Parafrankia discariae: one gene and its partner. The main gene of each other region encodes a partner of the protein of the gene in region 2 in a complex. Links are inferred from orthologs where the notes say so. Each region holds a gene or a part of one and is shown on either strand. Other genes may lie near its edges.

Region 1 (8,278 bases), on a different replicon or contig from region 2:
TGTGGGGGCGGCGCGCCATCGCCCGGCTCGCGCTCACCGGCACCGAGACGGTGCTGGACGCCGGCTGCGGCACCGGGCGGGACACCGCGGTGCTGCTCGAGGCGCTCCCGCGCGGCCGGGTCGTCGCCGTCGACGCCTCGGCGGCCATGCTCGACCAGCTCCGCGCGCGGCTGCCCGACTCGGGACGGCTCACCGTCCTCCAGTCGGACCTGGGCGACCCGCTGCCGGTCGCCGGGCCGGTCGACGCCGTGCTGAGCGTGGCCGCCCTGCACTGGATAGCCGATCACCGGCGGGTGTTCGACAACCTCGCGGCGGTCCTGCGGCCGGGGGGCCGGCTCGCGGTCGACTGCGGCGGCCACGGCAACATCGCCTCCGTCCAGGCGGCCCTGGCGGCGGTGCTCGGGGAGGCTCCGCAGGTGTGGAACTTCGCGACGCCGGCCGAGACGGAGCGGCGTCTCGCCGCGGCCGGCTTCGTCGACATCGACGCCCGGCTGCGCGCCGAGCCCGCCCGGTTCGATGATCCGGCCGCGTTGCACGACTACCTGGAGGTCGTGCTCGGCGCGCACCTGGCCAGGCTGGGCGTCGACGAGCGCGCGGCCTTCGTCCGGGCGGTCGCCGAGCGGCTGCCCCGGCCCGCCGTCGACTACGTCCGCCTCGAGATCCACGCCCGCCGCGCGGCCTGACCCCGGCCCGGTTCCGGCACCGGGCGTTCGCGCGGCTACCGGACGTTCGCGGCGTCCATTCCGCGCAGCTCCTTCTTCAGTTCGTTGACCTCGTCGCGCAGCCGGGCCGCCAGCTCGAACTGCAGCTCCTTGGCGGCCTCGTGCATCTGGTCGTCGAGCTGGCGGATGAGCTGGGCGAGCTCGTGGCGCGGCATGCCGGCGAGCTCCGCCGCGTACCGGCCGACCGCGTCTCCCGCCTTCGACTTCATCCCGGGCACCGGGGCCTTGCCGCGGGACTGCGCCCGGCCGCCGCCGCCGATCATCTCCTCGCCCGCCGACTCGCGGACCATGTCCTCGAGGATGTCGACGACCTTCTTGCGTAGCGGCTGCGGGTCGAGACCGCGCTCGGTGTTGTAGGCGACCTGCTTCTCCCGGCGCCGGTTCGTCTCCTCGATGGCCTTGCTCATCGACGGGGTGATCTTGTCCGCGTACATGTGGACCTGGCCGGAGACGTTGCGGGCGGCCCGTCCGATGGTCTGGATCAGGGACTTGTCCGAGCGCAGGAAGCCCTCCTTGTCCGCGTCGAGGATGGCCACCAGCGACACCTCGGGCAGGTCGAGGCCCTCGCGGAGCAGGTTGATGCCGACGAGCACGTCGAACTCGCCGCGGCGCAGCTCGGTCAGCAGCTCGACCCGGCGCAGCGTGTCGACCTCGCTGTGCAGGTAGCGCACCCGGATGCCGAGCTCGAGCAGGTAGTCGGTGAGATCCTCGGACATCTTCTTGGTCAGCGTGGTGACCAGGATCCGCTCGTCGCGTTCCGCGCGGATCCGGATCTCGTGCACCAGATCGTCGATCTGGCCCTTGGTCGGCTTCAGCACGATCTCCGGGTCGAGCAGGCCGGTCGGCCGGATGATCTGTTCGACGACGCCGTCGCCGCGCCCCAGCTCGTAGGGCCCCGGGGTCGCCGAGAGGTAGACCGTTTGGCCGATGCGCTCCAGGAACTCCTCCCAGCGCAACGGCCGGTTGTCGATGGCGCTCGGCAGCCGGAAGCCGTGGTCGACCAGGTTCCGCTTGCGGGACATGTCGCCCTCGTACATTCCGCCGATCTGCGGGACGGTGACGTGCGACTCGTCGATGACCAGCAGGAAGTCGTCCGGGAAGTAGTCGAGCAGGGTGTGCGGGGCGGTGCCGGCGGCCCGGCCGTCGATGTGCCGGGAGTAGTTCTCGATGCCCGAGCAGAAGCCGACCTGGCGCATCATCTCGATGTCGTAGGTGGTGCGCATCCGCAGCCGCTGCGCCTCCAGCAGCTTGCCCTGGCCCTCCAGCTCGGCCAGCCGGTCGGTGAGCTCCGTCTCGATGCCGGCGATCGCCCGCTCCATCCGCTCCGGACCGGCGACGTAGTGGGTGGCGGGGAAGACGAAGACCTCCTGCGACTCCCGGACGATCTCCCCGGTGAGCGGGTGCAGGTAGGTCAGTCGCTCGATCTCGTCGCCGAACATCTCGATCCGGACGGCGAGCTCCTCGTAGACCGGGAACACCTCGACGGTGTCGCCGCGGACCCGGAACGTCCCGCGGGTGAAGGCGAGGTCGTTGCGGGCGTACTGGACGTCGACGAAACGGCGCAGCAGACGGTCGCGCTCGATCTCGTCGCCGACGCGCAGCCGGACCATCCGGTCGATGTACTCCTGGGGGGTACCCAGGCCGTAGATGCAGCTCACGCTGGCGACGACGATCACGTCGCGCCGGGTGAGGAGGTTCATCGTCGCCGAGTGGCGCAGCCGCTCGACCTCCTCGTTGATCGAGGAGTCCTTCTCGATGTAGGTGTCGGTCTGCGCGATGTAGGCCTCGGGCTGGTAGTAGTCGTAGTACGAGACGAAGTACTCGACGGCGTTGTTCGGCAGCAGCTCGCGGAACTCGTTCGCGAGCTGGGCGGCCAGCGTCTTGTTGGGGGCCATCACCAGCGTCGGGCGCTGCAGACGTTCCACCAGCCAGGCGGTGGTGGCCGACTTGCCGGTGCCCGTCGCGCCCAGGAGCACGACGTCCTTCTCACCGGCCCGCACGCGGCGGGCCAGCTCGTCGATCGCCGCCGGCTGGTCGCCTGAGGGGGCGAAATCCGAGACGACCTCGAACGGCGCGGCCGAGCGATGGAGGTCCGTGGTGGGGCGTTCGAACGCTGTGCTCACGAGTCCCAGAACACCACACGCCTCCGACAGTTTCCCGGCGGCGGTACCCGACCGCCCCGGCGGTGGCACCCGGCGGCCCCCGCGACCCCACGCGGCGTGGTCGCTCAGCGCGCGGCGCCCTCCCAGCCGAGCAGCCGGGCGCCGAGCACGGCGGTCTGCAGGACGTAGCGGTCCGTCGGTGAGGTCGGGTCGTGCCGGGTCAGCGCGTGGATGCGGTCGAGCCGGTAGGTGAGCGCGCGCACCGACAGGTGCAGCCGGCGGGCCGCGGCGAGCGCCACGCCGCCGGTCGCGAAGTAGGCGTCGAGCGTCTCGATCAGCGGCCCGGCACCGCCCCGCGCCGCCCGCAGCGGGCTGAGCACCGCGTCGACGAGCTCTTCCAGCGGCTCCCGGTCGCGGAGCAGCACCTTGTAGATGAGCAGGTCGTCGGCGTGGACGACCTGGCCGTCCAGCCGCAGCCGCCCGGCCAGCTCGACGGCGTTGCGGGCCTCCTCGTAGCCGATGCGCACGCCGGCGACCCCGCTGCGGGGCCGGCTGACCCCCAGCCGCCACACGAGCTCCGGCTCCACCGCCAGCCGCCCGGTGACCGCTTTGATGGCGGTGGACGGCGCGGCACCGACGGGGGAGAACGCCGGCAGCGGCGCGAACCCGGCGTCGCCGGGGCCGGGCGGGTCCATCCGGCGCCGGCCCCGCGGCGCCGTGACGCGCGGGCGGGCGGTCTCCCGGTCGAGCGCCGGCCGGTCGACCCGCGGGTGCCCGGAGCCGCCGTCCGGCCGGGCGTGCACGGGGTGATGGACGGGATGGTGCCCGGGGTGGTGACGGCCCGCCGCGGGATCGCTCACGCTGGTCACCCCGGCCCTGGTCGACCCGCCCACCGAACCGTCCGGCGACCCGTCCAGCGGTCGGTCGGCGGGGCGGCCGTCCGGTGCGGTGTTGTCGCCCGGCGTGATCGTCTCCGCGGGGGGGACGGGCCGGGTCAGGTCGGTCTCCTGCGGGACGACGCAGACGAGCAGCCCGTCCTTGGTCGCGACCAGGGGCTCCGTGGGGCACTGGGCGCGCAGCGCCTCCTCGATGCCGCGGACGACCGCCCGCCCGTCCAGGAAGCGCCGCCCGCCCGCCGCGACCAGCACGACGTGCGGCGCCTCCAGCCGCAGCCCGAACGCGGCGGCCCGCTCGAGCAGCGGCCCGAGCTCGGAGGTACCGGTGAGCAGGTCGTCCACCAGCTCGCGGCGCATCGCCTCCTCCGAGCGCGCCCGGGCCGCGCGGGCCCGCTCGTAGCCCTCGCACACCGCCGCGACCGCGTCGTCGCTGGCCCGTAGGACGGCCGACGCCGCCGCGCGGGTGCGCGAGACCGCCCCGACGGTCAGCCCGCTGAGATCCGTGGGATCACCGGCGCCCTCGGCACGCTGGGACTGCTGGGACTGCCGCGCGTGCTCGGCGTGCTCGGCATGGGCGGCGTGGGCGGCGGCCGGCGGCCGGCCGTCCGGGGCGGCCGGCAGCGCCCCCCCGTCCAGGATCGCCGGCGGTGTCCGTCCCAGGTCGCGCGCGGCCCGGTCGGCCTGGCGGACGGCGGGCAGCGACGGCCAGATCCGCCAGGTGGCGGAGAGGTAGAGGTCGACGAGCGCCGGCAGGGAGGCGCCGGACTCGGCGGCGGCCTGGCCGAGCGCCCGGAAGACGTCGAGCTCGGCGCGGGACAGCCGCCGGCCGCTGTCAGCCGCCGAGGCGAGCACCTCCAGATAGTTGCCCAGCAGGCCGGCGTGCAGGCGGGCGTCGGCCGCCGCGAGCACCGCGGCCCGGGGCAGCCGGGTGAGGCTGGTGCCGGGCAGCCCGGCTGGCATGTCGTCGTCCGGGAAAACCGGCCTGGGCTTTTGATCCCTTTTCGTCACCTCATGCTCTCCCCCCGCTCGGCTGCCGAGTATCGGCAAGGAAATCGTAGACAAAGTCGCGGACTCCGGACGGTGTCTGCCGGGACGCCGAAGGGCAGGCTGGCATTGAGCCTGGTACGGGGCCCTCCGGGGCGCCGACGGCAGGCCGGCGCGGAGCGGATCCGGCCCCTCCCGGGGGTGATCCCGGCATCGCCCGTCGGCCCACCCGGCACCGCGATCATCGTCCCGCCCAGGTGCCAGCACGGCGAACCGAAGCCCCCGACGGAAGTGACTGACGGTGAAAGGCAAAGGATCTACCCGAGACATGTCCACGAAGGACGGCTCCCGCCCCACGGCGCTGCCGCCGATCGCGGTCCGCCCGGGCCTGTTCGTGTCCGTGGCGGTCGTGACGGTCGTGCTCGGCGCCCTCACTCTCCCCGCCACCGTGCCGAACCGCCCGGCCTTCGCCTACTTCAGCGGGGGCGTGCTCGGCGCGGGTCTGCTCGTCGCGATCCTGCTCGGGGCCGACCTGGCCCGTGCCGCCGCCGCGCGCCGGGCCGGGATCACGGTCACCGGGATCACCCTCGGCGCCTTCGGGAGCCGGCTGGGCCTCACCCCCGCACGTGGCCGCTCGGTCGACCGGGGCGGCGCCGGCCTGTCGAGCGGTGCCGGCCCGGCGAGCGGTGCCGGTGACCCCGGCACCCCGGTGACCGGTGACGCCCTCACCCCGGTGACCGGTGACGCGGTCGCCGACGCCGCGATCGCCCGCGCGGGCCTCATGGTGACGGCCCTGGCCGGGACGGTGCTGGTCGCCGTCGGCGCGCTCGCCCCCGGCGGAACGCTCGCCCTGGTCGGCGAACTGGCGCTCTGGGTCGGCACGTTCGCCCTGCTCGTCACCGTCGTCGACCTGCTGCCCGCGCCGCGCAGCGCCGGCGGGCGGATCCTCGCCGCCCGGGTGCTGCGCCGTACCGGTGACGAGGCGGCCGCGGGCGCGGCCGTGGCCCGCGCCGGGGTCATCACCGGGTGGACCCTGATCGTCTTCGGTGTGGCGGCCGTGTTCCTGGTCGGGCTGGTCGGCCTGTGGGCGATCCTCCTCGGCTGGCTCGCCCTCGGGACGTCCCGGCTCGCGCAGACGCAGGAACGCGCCTCTGCCGCGTTGCGGGGGGTCTTCGTCCGTGACGTGATGACGCCCGCCCCGGAGCCGCTGTCGTCCTGGAAGACAGTCGCCGCCGCGCTGGACGAGACCGTGCTGCCGTCCCGCGGCTCGGTGTTCGGGGTCCGGGACTTCGCCGGTCCGCTGGTCGGCGTCGCCCTGCTCCGTGATCTCGCCGCGGTACCCGCGGACGACCGCGGCCTGGCCCGGGTGTCCCGGGTGACCATCCCGCTGGACCGGGTCGCCACCGCCCGGCCGGAGGAGCCGCTCGCCGCGGTCGCGTCGCGGCTGGCCCGCCGGCCCGCCGCCGGTGTGATCGTCGTCGTCGCCGACGGCCCGGACGGCTGGCCCGTGATGGTGGGCACCGTGGGCCCGGGAGAACTGGCTCGGGCGCTGGAGACCACCCCGCTGCCCGGCCGGGTGGTCACCCCGGCCGGCTTCGGCCGCCGCCGCCGGTAGTCGCGCCGCCCGTACTGATCACACCGGCCAACCGCTCGTCCCGGTCGTCCCGCCCGGGCCTGACCGCCCGTCTTCTGAACCGGCTCTGGTCACGCTGCTGGCAACGGCGCCCGGCGGACCAGAGCACAGCACTCCCGGCCGGGGCCGTCGCGCCCCGGCCGGTGACCGCGGCCACCGGCCGCGACACCCTGTACCCACCCGAAGGAGATTCCGTGGATGTACCCGCCTGGGCCTGGGCCGCCTTCATCGGTGGCCTGCTCCTGTTGCTCGCCATCGACCTGCTCGCGCACCGCAGGGCGCACGTCATCGGCTTCAAGGAGGCCGCGTGGTGGAGCGTCGGCTGGGTGTCGCTGGGGGTGGCCTTCGCCTTCGTCATCTGGGCGTGGCAGGGCCCCGGCGCGGCCGGTGAGTACACGGCGGCCTACCTGCTCGAGAAGAGCCTCTCGGTCGACAACCTGTTCGTCTTCGCGCTGATCTTCTCGTACTTCAAGGTCCCGCGGGAGTACCAGCACCGCGTCCTGTTCTACGGCGTGCTGGGCGCCCTGGTGCTGCGCTTCCTGTTCATCGCGGCCGGCATCGCGCTGCTCGAGAACTTCAGTTTCGTGATCTACATCTTCGGTGCCTTCCTGCTGTACACGGCGTTCAAGATGGTCCGCGACGACGGCGTCGACCTGGATCCGGGGCAGAGCCGGGCCGTCCGGCTGCTGCGCCGGGTGGTCCCGGTGACGGATGACTACCAGGGGCAGCACTTCATCCTGCGGCGGGCCGGCAAGCTGATCGCCACCCCGCTGCTCGCCGTGCTGGTCGCGGTCGAGACCGCGGACGTCCTGTTCGCCTTCGACTCGGTGCCGGCGGCGCTCGGCGTGACGAACGAGACCTTCCTCGTCTACACCGCGAACGCGCTGGCGATCCTCGGGCTGCGATCGCTGTTCTTCCTCCTCTCCGGGCTGATGGAGAAGTTCCACCACCTGGCGACCGGGCTGGCCGTGATCCTCGCCTTCATCGGCGTGAAGATGCTGCTCACCGATGTCTGGCACATGCCGATCTGGCTGTCCCTCGTGGTGATCGCGGTGGTGCTGGCCGGGTCGATCGTCTGGTCGCTGGCGACGGAGCCGCCGGCCGCGGACGCGGACGACGGCCAGGACGACCACGGCCACGGCGGGGCCGGCGGGATCGGCGCCGGCGATCGTCCGGTGACCGGCGCGGACACCCGGGTCGACACCCGGGTCGACGCGCCGGCGGCCAACGTGGCGGACCCCGGACGTTAGTCGCCGGCGGCGGGGCGGGCCCGGTTCAGGCGGGCCCGGTCCGGGCCGGCCGGCGGGCTTCGCCCCGCGTCGCCGTGGGCGGGTCCGGGCCGGCCCGGCCTGGCCTGGTGGGGCCGCGGGCGGCTTCCGGACGGCGGGTCCGCCGGGCCGGCGAGAGCTGCTCATTATTAATACGAATTAATACTCGGCGACGCGCCGATTGTCCTGTGGGTGACACCGTGGCGCTCACGTTAGTGTTTTGTGGCAGCCGGGATCGTCCGGGTGTCCCAAATCCCTCTGTTTCTCGTCCAAGGCGGACTATGCATAACCTTTTGGCCGTTGTTGTCTCCTATGGTGGATCACCGCAGCTCCACTGTCTTCTGGCGACCCTGGCCGAGGTTTCCGGCTGCCGGGTCGCCCTGGTCGAGAACCGACCCGGCACGGTGCACGACGACCTGCCCGCGGACGTCGAGCTGTACGAGGGGCACGGGAACGTCGGCTACGGAACGGCGGTGAACATCGCCGTGCTCCGTGCGCTGCGGCCCGGGCCGGCCCGGGAGCCGGGGTCCGGGTCCCCACCCGAGTGGCTGCTCGTCGTGAACAGCGATGTGACCATGCCCGGCGGCACCCGGGACCTGCTTCCCGACGTCCTCGGGTCGATGCCCGCCGACGCGGACGTGGTGGGTTTCCCGGTGTGGGGCGACAACGGCGG
Region 2 (10,021 bases):
CGACGCTCACCCATCCTGACCTGGTGGCCGAGAACGTGGTCGTCGACGGGGCCGGTCACCACGGGCTGCCGTTCAGCAGCGCGGTGGCGCACATGATCGCCCGCAGGCTGGCCGGGGACCCCGCCGACGGTCACGAACCGGCCCAGAGCACCACTAAAGTGCCCCACCTTTGTAGCTAGCTAGGCGTATCTGTCGGAATCGCACGGTGTAGCCTCCTCATCGGTTTAGAGGTCCCCCTCCCCGCCCGGTTCGTCCGGCGGATGCCTTGCGACCATGGGAGTGCGTGTTGATGCGACCGCAGTTCCCGAGAACCGAACACGGAGCACGCCGCCGCCGGAATGCAGGATCCTCCGACGAGCAGGAATCATCCGCGTTCGGTAGATCGGGTTTCGCCGCCGTCCAGCTACGGCGCACGGGTGTCGCCACCGCGGTGGCGTCCACCATCGGGCTTGTCATGATCAACAGTACCGGGGTGGCGCACTCGGAGACCACCACGTCGCCGGAGATCCGCCCGACCGGCACCGTGCTCGGCGCATCCACCGGCCCGGGCGGTTCCGCGGCCGGAACGGTCAACGTCATCTCCGCCGGCGGGACGGACGGTCTCACCGGCGTGGCTCCGGACGACGCGGCCGCCGAGGCGCAACGCCGGCTGAGCACCTACCTGCAGGTCACCGACCAGATCGGGGCCCGCGAGGCCGCGGCGACTCTGACCCAGTACGCCGCCGCGGTCGCCTCCGAGACCGAGCGCCTGGAGGCCGCCCGGTGGGTCCGCCCGATCGAGGCACGGATCACCCAGGGCTTCGGTGGCGCCAACCACCACATCGGCGTGGACTTCGGCGCCGCACACGGGACGCCGATCTACGCGGCGCACCGCGGCACCGTCATCTACGCCGGCTGGGAGTCGGGCTACGGGAACTTCGTGCAGATCATGCACGAGAACAACGTGGTCACCAGCTACGGCCATCTGTCACGCATCGACGTGCGGCTCGGGCAGGAGGTCGCCACCGGCGAGCAGATCGGCAAGGAGGGCAGCACCGGCCACTCCACCGGTCCGCACCTGCACTTCGAGGTCCGCCTCAACGGCCAGTACGGAACGAAGGTCGACCCGTTGGCCTGGCTCGCCGGTCACGGCGTCCACTACGGAGACCAGGCCACGACGCAGACCAGCCACGACTGAGCGCCGGCCACGGCTGAGGCCGGGCGCGACCGAGGCCGGGCGGCTGAGGACCGGCCCGAGACCAGGCGACTACCGGGGCTGGAGCGGTTCGCCGGGCTCTGACGGTTCGCCGGGCCCGGACGGGTCGCCGGACTCCGACGGGTCGCCCCGCACTCCGGCGAGCAGCAGTTCGGTGAGCGTGTCGATGACATCGTCGTCGGAGAAGCCGGCCTCGTTCGAGGGAAGCAGGGCGTAGGCCAGCGTCGACAGCAGCGCGCCCATCGCCGCGGCGACGAGGACCGGCTCACCGGGCAGCCGGTGACCGCGCTCGCGCAGGTACTCCAGGTGCTCGCACAGCACCGCCGTGTCCTGGACGAGCTGCTCCCACAGCGCGTCCGACCGTACCCCCCGGTTGATGGCCGACTCGTACAGCGCGACCACGACCGGCAGGTTGGCCCGCATCACGCGCCAGGCGACGGCCAGGTGTGCGCGCAGCTGCGCGCGGTCGGTGAGGTCGTGCTCGCGGGGATGCCCCGCGTCACCCGCCGCCCCGCCGACCGTCCCCCCGCCGACCACCGCCTCGCCCGCGATCGCCTCGCCGGCCTGGCCGTGCATGTCGGCCAGCAGGGCCTGCAGCAGGTTCTCCTTACTACTGAAGTGCTCGTAGAACGAGCCCGCCGAGCGGCCCGCGGCGGCGGTGATGTCCGTGATCTTGGTGTTGAGGTAGCCCCGTTCCACGAACAGCTGCCGGGCCGCCTCCTTCAGCGCGACCTCGGTCCGCGCCGCCCGCTCCTTGCGAACGCTCATGTTGCCCCCTCCTTGACTCCGCGCGTCGGGACAACAATACTGAACCCTCATTCGCTGAATTAAATTTCAGTGAATTTAAGTTCGGCGAGTTCGGGTTCGGCGAGTTCGGGTTCGGCGAGTTCGGGTTCGGCAGACAGTCGAACCCCCTTGATCCGAGGAGTGCGACATGGCTGACGCGACTGCCACAGCTCCGCTACGTGTGGTGGTGGTCGGCGGCGGTGTGGCGGGGGCGGCCAGCGCGATCGCGCTGGCGCGGGCCGGCGCGACGGTCACCGTCCACGAGGCGTACGCGGAGCCGGCCGGCCCCGTCGGCTCGTTCGTGAGCCTGGCCGCCAACGGGCTGCGCGCACTGGACGCGCTGGGCTGCCTGCCGCCGGTCCAGGCCGCGGGCCGCGCCGTCGAGCGGCAGCGAATGTGGTCCGGCGGTGGCCGCCTGCTCGGCGACGTGCCCCGCGGCCGCCGCTCGAGCGATCCCCTGCACAGCGTCACCCTGATGCGCGCCGACCTCGTCTCCGTGCTGCGCGCCGAGGCGACGCGGCTGGGCGCCCGGATCAGCACCGACGATCCACTCGACATCTCCGCGCTCGAACGGCTCCGCGCCGGCGCCGACCTGATCGTCGGCGCGGACGGGATCTGGTCCGCCACCCGGCGGCTGCTGCATCCCACCGCCGCGGATCCCGGGTACGCCGGGCTCTACTCGGTGTCGGGTGAGTCGCACACCCTCGACGTCGAACCCGACGCGTTCAACATGATCTTCGGGCGGCGAGGTGCCTTCCTCTACGTGCCGGCACCGGACGGCGGTGTCTGGTGGTCGGCTCAGGTCTCGTCACGCACCCCGCCCGACCCGCGCGCGGTGGGGGTCGCCGAGCTGACCGGGATCTTCGCCGCCGAGCGGCGGGCCGCCGCCGTCCTGCGCGCGACCACCCGGGTACACGGTGGCACGCTCCTGCACACCCTGCCGCTCGTACCTCGCCACCACGACGACCGGGTCGTCCTGATCGGCGACGCCGCTCATCCCGTGGGCGCCGGGCAGGGCGGGTCGATGGCGTTGGAGGACGCCGTTGTTCTCGGGCGTGAGCTCGGCCGGCGGACCACGACGAGCGACGCGCTGGCGACCTACGACCGGCTGCGCCGCGACCGGCTCGGGAAGATGACGCGGGCCGCCAGCGCGAACCGCGACGCCAAGACGGCGGGCCCGGTGGCCGCCCGGCTCCGTGATCTGATCATGCCGATCGTCTTCCCACGGATGTACGAACGGGCGACCGGCTGGCTCTACGACTACGACCTCGGCACCCTGCCGCACGCGGCGACCGCGCCGACCGCGGGCTAGAGCTTCTCGACCGGGGCGTAGCGCAGGAGGAGGTCCTTCGTGCCGGTCTCCGCGCCGAAGTCGACCTTGGCCTGGCGGGAGTCCCCGATCCCACTCGTCGCGACGACCACACCGAGACCGAACGTGTCATGGGTGACACGGTCGCCGGGGGTGAGCTCGACGATCGGACGCGCCGCCGGGCGGCCGGGCTTCGCCCCGAACGGGGAGTTCGGCAGCTTCCCGCCGGACCCACCGGAACCGTTGCCCGTACCCGTCGACCCGCCGCCGGAGAACCGCCCACCGCCCGCGGCCGGAGCCGGCTCGGGCAGCCGCCGCCACTCGACGAGCGAATCCGGCACCTCCCCCAGAAAGCGGGACGGCGGGTTGTAGGCCGGCTGCCCCCAGGCGCTGCGCACCTGGGACCTGGTGAGATAGAGCCTGGCCCGGGCCCGGGTGACACCCACGTAGGCGAGCCGACGCTCCTCCTCCAGCCCGGTCGGATCCCCGAGCGTGCGCAGGTGCGGGAAGACGCCGTCCTCGAGACCGGTCAGGAACACGACGGGGAACTCGAGGCCCTTCGCACTGTGCAGGGTCATCAGCGTGACCACGCCGTCCGAGCCGTCGTCGTCGGGGATCTGGTCGGCGTCGGCGACGAGCGCCACCTGCTCCAGGAACTCGGCGAGCGTGCCGTCCGGGCGCCGCTCGGTGAACTCCTGGACGACCCCGACGAGCTCACGCAGGTTCTCCACCCGGCCCTGTGCCTCGATGGTGTCCTCCGTGACCAGCTCCGAGAGGTAGCCCGTCCGCTCCAGCGCCGCCTCGATCACGGCCAGCGGGCCGGCGGGCAACTGCTCGCGCAGGCCGTCGAGAAGGGCCACGAAATCGCGGATCGAGCGGGCCGACCTGGTGGCCAGGCCGGGTATCTCGTCCACCCGGGTGAGCGCGTCGGAGAAGGCGATCCGCTCCCGCTCGGCGAAGGCCGAGACCATCGCCTCCGCGCGGTCGCCGATGCCACGGCGCGGGACGTTCAGGATGCGCCGCAGGTTCACCGTGTCCGTCGGGTTCACCAGCACCCGCAGGTAGGCAAGAAGATCACGGATCTCGCGACGCTCGTAGAACCGGACGCCGCCGACGACCCGGTACGGCAGGCCGACCCGGATGAAGATCTCCTCGAACACGCGGCTCTGCGCGTTCGTCCGGTAGAAGACCGCGACGTCCGCCGGCCGGGCCAGGTTCTCGTCGCCGAGGCGGTCGATCTCCTCCGCGACGAACGCGGCCTCGTCGTGCTCGTTGTCGGCGACGAAGCCGACGATCCGCTCGCCGTCACCGGCGTCCGACCACAGGCGCTTGGGCTTGCGCTGGGCGTTGCGGGCGATGACCGCGTTCGCCGCGGAGAGGATCGTCTGGGTGGAGCGGTAGTTCTGCTCCAGCAGGATGACCGCCGCGTTCGGGAAATCCTGCTCGAACTCGACGATGTTGCGGATGTTCGCGCCACGGAAGGCGTAGATCGACTGGTCCGCGTCACCGACGACGCACAGCTCCGCGGGCGGTACGGCACCCGACGGCGGCACCGCCGCCGCGGGCCACTCCGCCCCGTCGTGCTCCGTGAAATCGTCATGCTCCGCGGAACCACCGTGCTCCGCGGAACCACCGGGGGGCGGGGCGGCGGCGGGATCCGCCGCCGGGTCGGTGCCCGCGGGCACCGGGCGGCCCACGAGCTCACGGATGAGCACGTACTGGGCGTGGTTGGTGTCCTGGTACTCGTCCACCAGGACGTGGCGGAACCGGCGCCGGTAGTGCTCGGCGACGTCCGGGAACGCCTGGAGCAGGTTGACCGTGGTCATGATCAGGTCGTCGAAGTCCAGCGCGTTCGCCTGGGTCAGCCGCTGCTGGTAGGCCGCGTACACCTCGGCGACGGTGCGCTCGATGTGGTTCGTGGCCCTGTCCCGGGCCGTCTCCCAGTCGACCAGCTCGTTCTTCAGCGCGCTGATCGCCGCGGCGAGCCCACGGGCCGTGTGCCGCTTCGGATCGAGGTCGAGATCCCTGGTGACCAGCGTGATGAGGCGCTGGGCGTCCGCCGCGTCGTAGATCGAGAAGGAGGAGGCGAAGCCGAGCCGGCCCGCTTCCGAACGCAGGATGCGCACGCAGGCGGAGTGGAAGGTACTCACCCACATCGCCCGGGTGCGGCCCCCCACGATCGCCTCGACGCGCTCCTTCATCTCACCGGCGGCCTTGTTCGTGAAGGTGATCGCCAGGATCTCGCCGGGCCGCGCGCCGCGCGCCGCGAGCAGGTACGCGATCCGGTGCGTGAGCACGCGGGTCTTGCCGGACCCGGCACCGGCGACGACCAGCAGGGGAGAGCCGGCGTGCACCACGGCGGCGCGCTGCTGCGGGTTGAGCCCCTCGAGCAGTTCGTCCGGGTCGAGCCGGGGTGCCCGGGCGCGGGCGACGCCGCCGGACTCGAGCACCGCCGGGCCGAAGGCCTCGCGGGACGCCCGCCCGCCGCCGGGACGATCACCGTGCGGCTCGTGGCCGCCCACGGTGCCCGAGCCGGCCGGGGCACCGCCGTCGACCAGGGCCCCGGGGCCGAAGGTGTCGTCGAAAAGAGTGCTCATCAGACCCCGATCGTACGTTCGACGGGCGAACCGCCCGGCGCCGCGGCCGCCCCGGCCACCACGTCATGCTGCCGGGCGGGTCCGACACTTCCATGCCCCGGTCGGGCCCTCGCGGCCGGGTCGGACGACCGCCGGGGCGAGTCGGCCGAGCAGTCCCCGCGCCGCTCGCGCGACGGCTGTCAGGCGACCGTCCGACGGCCCGCGGCGACGCCGGTCGGGTCAGCGCCGGTCGGGTCAGCGCCGGCGGCGAGCGCGGCGACCCTGGTGTCGACGGCTGGGTCGAGGTTGCCACCGGAGATCACCACCGCGGTGGGCCCGACCGCGAGCAGGGGGGCCCGCAGCAACGCGGCGACCCCCGCCGCGCCCGCGGGCTCCACCCGCTGGCCCGACCGGCGCAGCAGCACCATCGCCTCCCAGAACGCGTCCTCGTCGACCGTGACGACGTCGTCCACGAGGTGGGTGGCGAGCTCGAGGGTGAGCCGTCCGGGGGCGGCCACGGCCATCCCGTCGGCGATCGTCCCGGCCGCGGTTCCCGGCTGGTCGACGGATCCCGCCGGGCCGCCGCTGCCCGGGGGCACCGTGACACGGTGCCCGGTACGGAAGGAGGTGGCGAAGGCCGGCGCGGCGGCGGACTGGACGCCGATGACGCGGACGTCCGGGCGCAGGCCCTTGATCGCTACAGCAAGGCCACACAGAAGACCACCACCGCCGACCCCGACGATGACGGTGGCGAGGTTCGGGACCTGCTCGAGCAGTTCCAGCCCGATCGTCCCCTGCCCGGCGACGACGGCGGCGTCGTCGAAGGGATGCACCAGCAGCCGGCCGCCCGCGCTCGCGAACGCGGCCGCCGCCGCCAGTGCCGCGTCGACCCCGCCCGGGACGTACTCGACCCGGGCACCCCAGCGCCGGGTGCCGGCGACCTTCGACGGGTTGGCGCTCTCCGGCACGAAGATCGTCGCCTCGACGCCGAACCGGGCCGCGGCGAAGGCGACGCCCTGCGCGTGGTTGCCCGCGCTCGCCGCCACGACTCCCCGCTCGCGGGCGCGCGGGCCCGCGGCCGCGATCCGGTGATAGGCGCCGCGCAGCTTGAACGACCCGGTGTGCTGCTCGTGCTCACACTTGAGCCAGACTGGCGAGCCGGTGCGTCGGGTCAGGTCGGCGTCGGCCACGACCCGGGTGCGCCGGGCGACCCCCCGCAGCCCGTCGGCGGCGGCCACCACGTCGGCGACGTCGACCGCCGGCGCCCCCGTCACCCGGGCCTCGGCCGGCAGCCCGACCCCAACCGGTGCCGCGGTCCCGGCCGGCAGCGCGGCGTCCGCCGGCAACGCGGTTCCGGCCGGCAGCGTGGCACCGGACGACACCGCGACACCGGACGGCAGCGTGGCACCGTTACCCGGGCGGCACCCCGCCTCCCGGCCGGACGCGGCCGCCCGGGGCCCGAGCGTGCGTCGACTGGACGCCCTGCGCGGGCCGCCCGGCCGCAACAGCCCCGGCCGCGCTCCGACCCGGGCGGCGACCGGGGTGACCCCGGTTACGGCCGGGGCCACCGGAGCTGCCGCGGCCGGGCGATCTCCCGCGTCGTCGGCGTCAGCCGGGTCGCCCACCCGGGACGGCGAGGCGCCGGTCGCCGAGGGCCCGCTCACGGATGGTGATGTCATCGAAGATCTCCTGGGTGGCTCGGCGGCCACCTCGCTGGGGCCGCGGCAAACAAAAAAGCCCCCCGCCGTAGGGCGGAAGGGCTGGGCGCGCGACCCGTTCGAGGACGGTCACGCGCCTACGTAATCACCATGAGGTGCTGCGGCACCCCTCCAGCGTGCTCCGCGGCCCGGGCGTAGTCAAACCAGCGCCCGCACCGACGAACCACCGCCACGGCGGGCGTACGGGCCGCCGGGCGCCGGGCTTCCTCGATCCGCGGCGCCGAGCGGATCACGGACGGGTCCGGAGCCGACAGCCGTCAACCACATACGAGAACACCCTAAATGCCCCGATTCGGGAGGCGTTCGTCGTCTTTTTGCTCCACAAACAAGACTTACGGCCCACAACCCGCCAACAAGAATGTCCGCGAAAGATCTCGACGGTACGGAAGTCGCCCGGGAAGTCTCCGACACCGGGCCGCCGGGAACGACCGCGAATGGCCACGGGGCGAGATGCGGGACCGCCAAGTACGACCAAGACGTCGGGCGACATGTCGCCCGGAACGGGCGGCGCATCTCGATGCCGCCGGACCGGTGCACGGGAAGGGCGGCGGCGCGCACGGACAACCGCCGGCGGGCGCAATACGGCCCGCCCGGCGGCGGAAGCGGCGGCTTTCCGCCGGGCGGCTGACGCGATTTCCCGGCGGCGAATCAACATCCGACACCATTTCACGGCAATTCCCGGACACGAACCACGCAACACCGCCCCGCCGGGCGGTGGGGCGGCGTACCGGCGGGCCCACCGACGGACGCCCTGGCCGGCGGCGGAACCACCCGGCGGAAGGCCGGACACCGCCGGCCATCCGGCCTACCCGGCCGCCAGCCGCCCGGCCCGCGGCGGACGGCCCGCGGCGCGGACGAACCGTCGTCCCACCGCCGGCGCGGACGAACCGTGGCCTCACCCGTGGGCCGCTACTCCCACTCGATCGTGCCCGGCGGCTTCGAGGTGATGTCGTAGACGACCCGGTTGACCTGTGGAACCTCGTTGACGACCCGGTTGCTGATGCGTTCCAGCAGGTCGTAGGGCAAGCGGGCCCAGTCGGCGGTCATCGCGTCCTCGCTGGTCACCGCGCGCAGCACCACCGGGAAGCCGTAGGTCCGCTCGTCGCCCTGGACCCCGACCGACCGCACGTCCGCGAGCAGCACGGCGAAGACCTGCCAGATCTCCCGGTCGAGCCCCGCGCGACGGATCTCGTCCCGGACGACCGCGTCGGCGGCCCGGACGATCTCGAGCCGTTCGGGGGTGACCTCACCGATGATGCGGACAGCCAGCCCCGGACCCGGGAACGGCTGGCGCCAGACGATGTCCTCGGGCAGCCCGAGCTCCTCACCGAGCCGGCGGACCTCGTCCTTGAACAGGGTGCGCAGCGGTTCGACCAGGTCGAACTGCAGGTCGTCCGGCAGGCCGCCGACATTGTGGTGAGACTTGATCTTGGCGGCGGTGGGTGAGCCCGACTCGATGACGTCCGGGTAGAGAGTGCCCTGGACGAGGAAACCGATGTGCGTTCCCTCCGCCTCCGCCCGGGCGTCGAGCTCACGCGCGGACTCCTCGAAGACGCGAATGAACTCCCGCCCGATGATCTTCCGCTTCCGCTCCGGATCCGTCACGCCGGCCAGCGCCGAGGCGAAGCGGTCCGCCGCCTTCACATGGACGAGGTCGACGCCGGTGGAGGCGACGAAGTCGCGCTCGACCTGCTCCGCCTCACCCGCCCGCAACAGCCCGTGGTCGACGAACACGCAGGTCAGCGTGTCGCCAACGGCGCGCTGCACCAGCGCGGCGGCCACCGCGGAATCGACGCCGCCGGACAGGCCGCAGATGAGGCGGCCGCCGCCGACCTGGGCCCGCACCGCGGTGACGGCCTCCTCGACAATGTTGATCATCGTCCAGGACGGCCGGCAGCCCGCGCCGACCAGCAGGAAGTGCCGCAGGACGTCCATCCCGCGCTCGCTGTGCACGACCTCGGGGTGGAACTGCACGCCGTAGAGCCGGCGGGTGGGGTCCTCGAACGCCGCGACCGGGGTGGACGGCGTCGACGCGGTCACCCGGAACCCCGGGGGCGCGGCGGTCACCGAGTCGCCGTGCGACATCCAGACCTGCTGGCTGGTGGGGAGGCCGTCGAAGAGCACTCCGGGGTCGGCCACCCGCAGCCGGGTGGCCCCGTACTCGGCGGTGCCGGTGCGGGCGACCGTGCCGTCCAGCGCCTGCGCCATCACCTGGTGGCCGTAGCAGATACCCAGGACGGGCACCCCGGCCGCGAACAGCGCGGGGTCGACCCGGGGGGCACCCGAGGAGTAGACGGACTTCGGTCCGCCGGAGAGGATGAGCGCGGCCGGCCGCCGGGCCAGGATCTCGGCTACCGGCATATCCCACGGGACGATCTCCGAGTACACATGGCACTCGCGAACGCGCCGAGCGATCAACTGGGCGTACTGGGCGCCG

The links.
Region 1: the proteins of pcrA (region 2) and uvrB are in contact, whole or in part, in a crystal structure (PDB 7EGT), measured with the Thermus thermophilus proteins. The link is inferred for Parafrankia discariae from one-to-one orthologs. Residues at the interface, in WP_096412145.1 of Thermus thermophilus: His654, Arg656, Phe657, Gln666, Asp668, Glu669, Lys680, Arg681, Leu682, Ser683, Lys685, Tyr686, Ala687; in WP_096411307.1 of Thermus thermophilus: Glu23, Leu25, Arg26, Asp27, Gly28, Glu29, Arg30, Phe31, Arg55, Glu326, Asp327, Phe328, Glu379, Ser382, Gln383, His398, Gly400, Arg401.

Annotation. Positions count from the first base shown.
Region 1 is NZ_KB891219.1:252,771-261,048, forward strand. Bases 283-3,197 are described here. They hold uvrB (excinuclease ABC subunit UvrB), read right to left. Parts: upstream 2,846-3,197; coding sequence 719-2,845; downstream 283-718. Other genes in these bases: B056_RS0118165 (class I SAM-dependent methyltransferase), read left to right, coding at 283-683; B056_RS0118175 (helix-turn-helix domain-containing protein), read right to left, coding at 2,950-3,197. In the rest of the region: more of B056_RS0118165, read left to right, coding at 1-282; more of B056_RS0118175, read right to left, coding at 3,198-4,680; B056_RS0118180 (peptidase M50), read left to right, coding at 5,033-6,319; B056_RS0118190 (TerC family protein), read left to right, coding at 6,532-7,587; B056_RS0118195 (glycosyltransferase family 2 protein), read left to right, coding at 7,887-8,278. UniProt on the Escherichia coli protein: The UvrABC repair system catalyzes the recognition and processing of DNA lesions. A damage recognition complex composed of 2 UvrA and 2 UvrB subunits scans DNA for abnormalities.
Region 2 is NZ_KB891252.1:36,069-46,089, forward strand. What follows is about bases 3,089-6,225. They hold pcrA (DNA helicase PcrA), read right to left. Parts: upstream 5,888-6,225; coding sequence 3,290-5,887; downstream 3,089-3,289. Other genes in these bases: B056_RS0127550 (FAD-dependent oxidoreductase), read left to right, coding at 3,089-3,293; B056_RS0127560 (pyridoxal-phosphate dependent enzyme), read right to left, coding at 6,067-6,225. Also shown: B056_RS0127535 (lipase family alpha/beta hydrolase), read left to right, coding at 1-179; B056_RS38260 (M23 family metallopeptidase), read left to right, coding at 455-1,177; B056_RS38265 (TetR/AcrR family transcriptional regulator), read right to left, coding at 1,247-1,963; more of B056_RS0127550, read left to right, coding at 2,130-3,088; more of B056_RS0127560, read right to left, coding at 6,226-7,545; guaA (glutamine-hydrolyzing GMP synthase), read right to left, coding at 8,494-10,021. UniProt on the Escherichia coli protein: A helicase with DNA-dependent ATPase activity. Unwinds DNA duplexes with 3'-5' polarity. Translocates on single-stranded DNA with 3'-5' polarity. Initiates unwinding more efficiently from a nicked substrate than double-stranded DNA.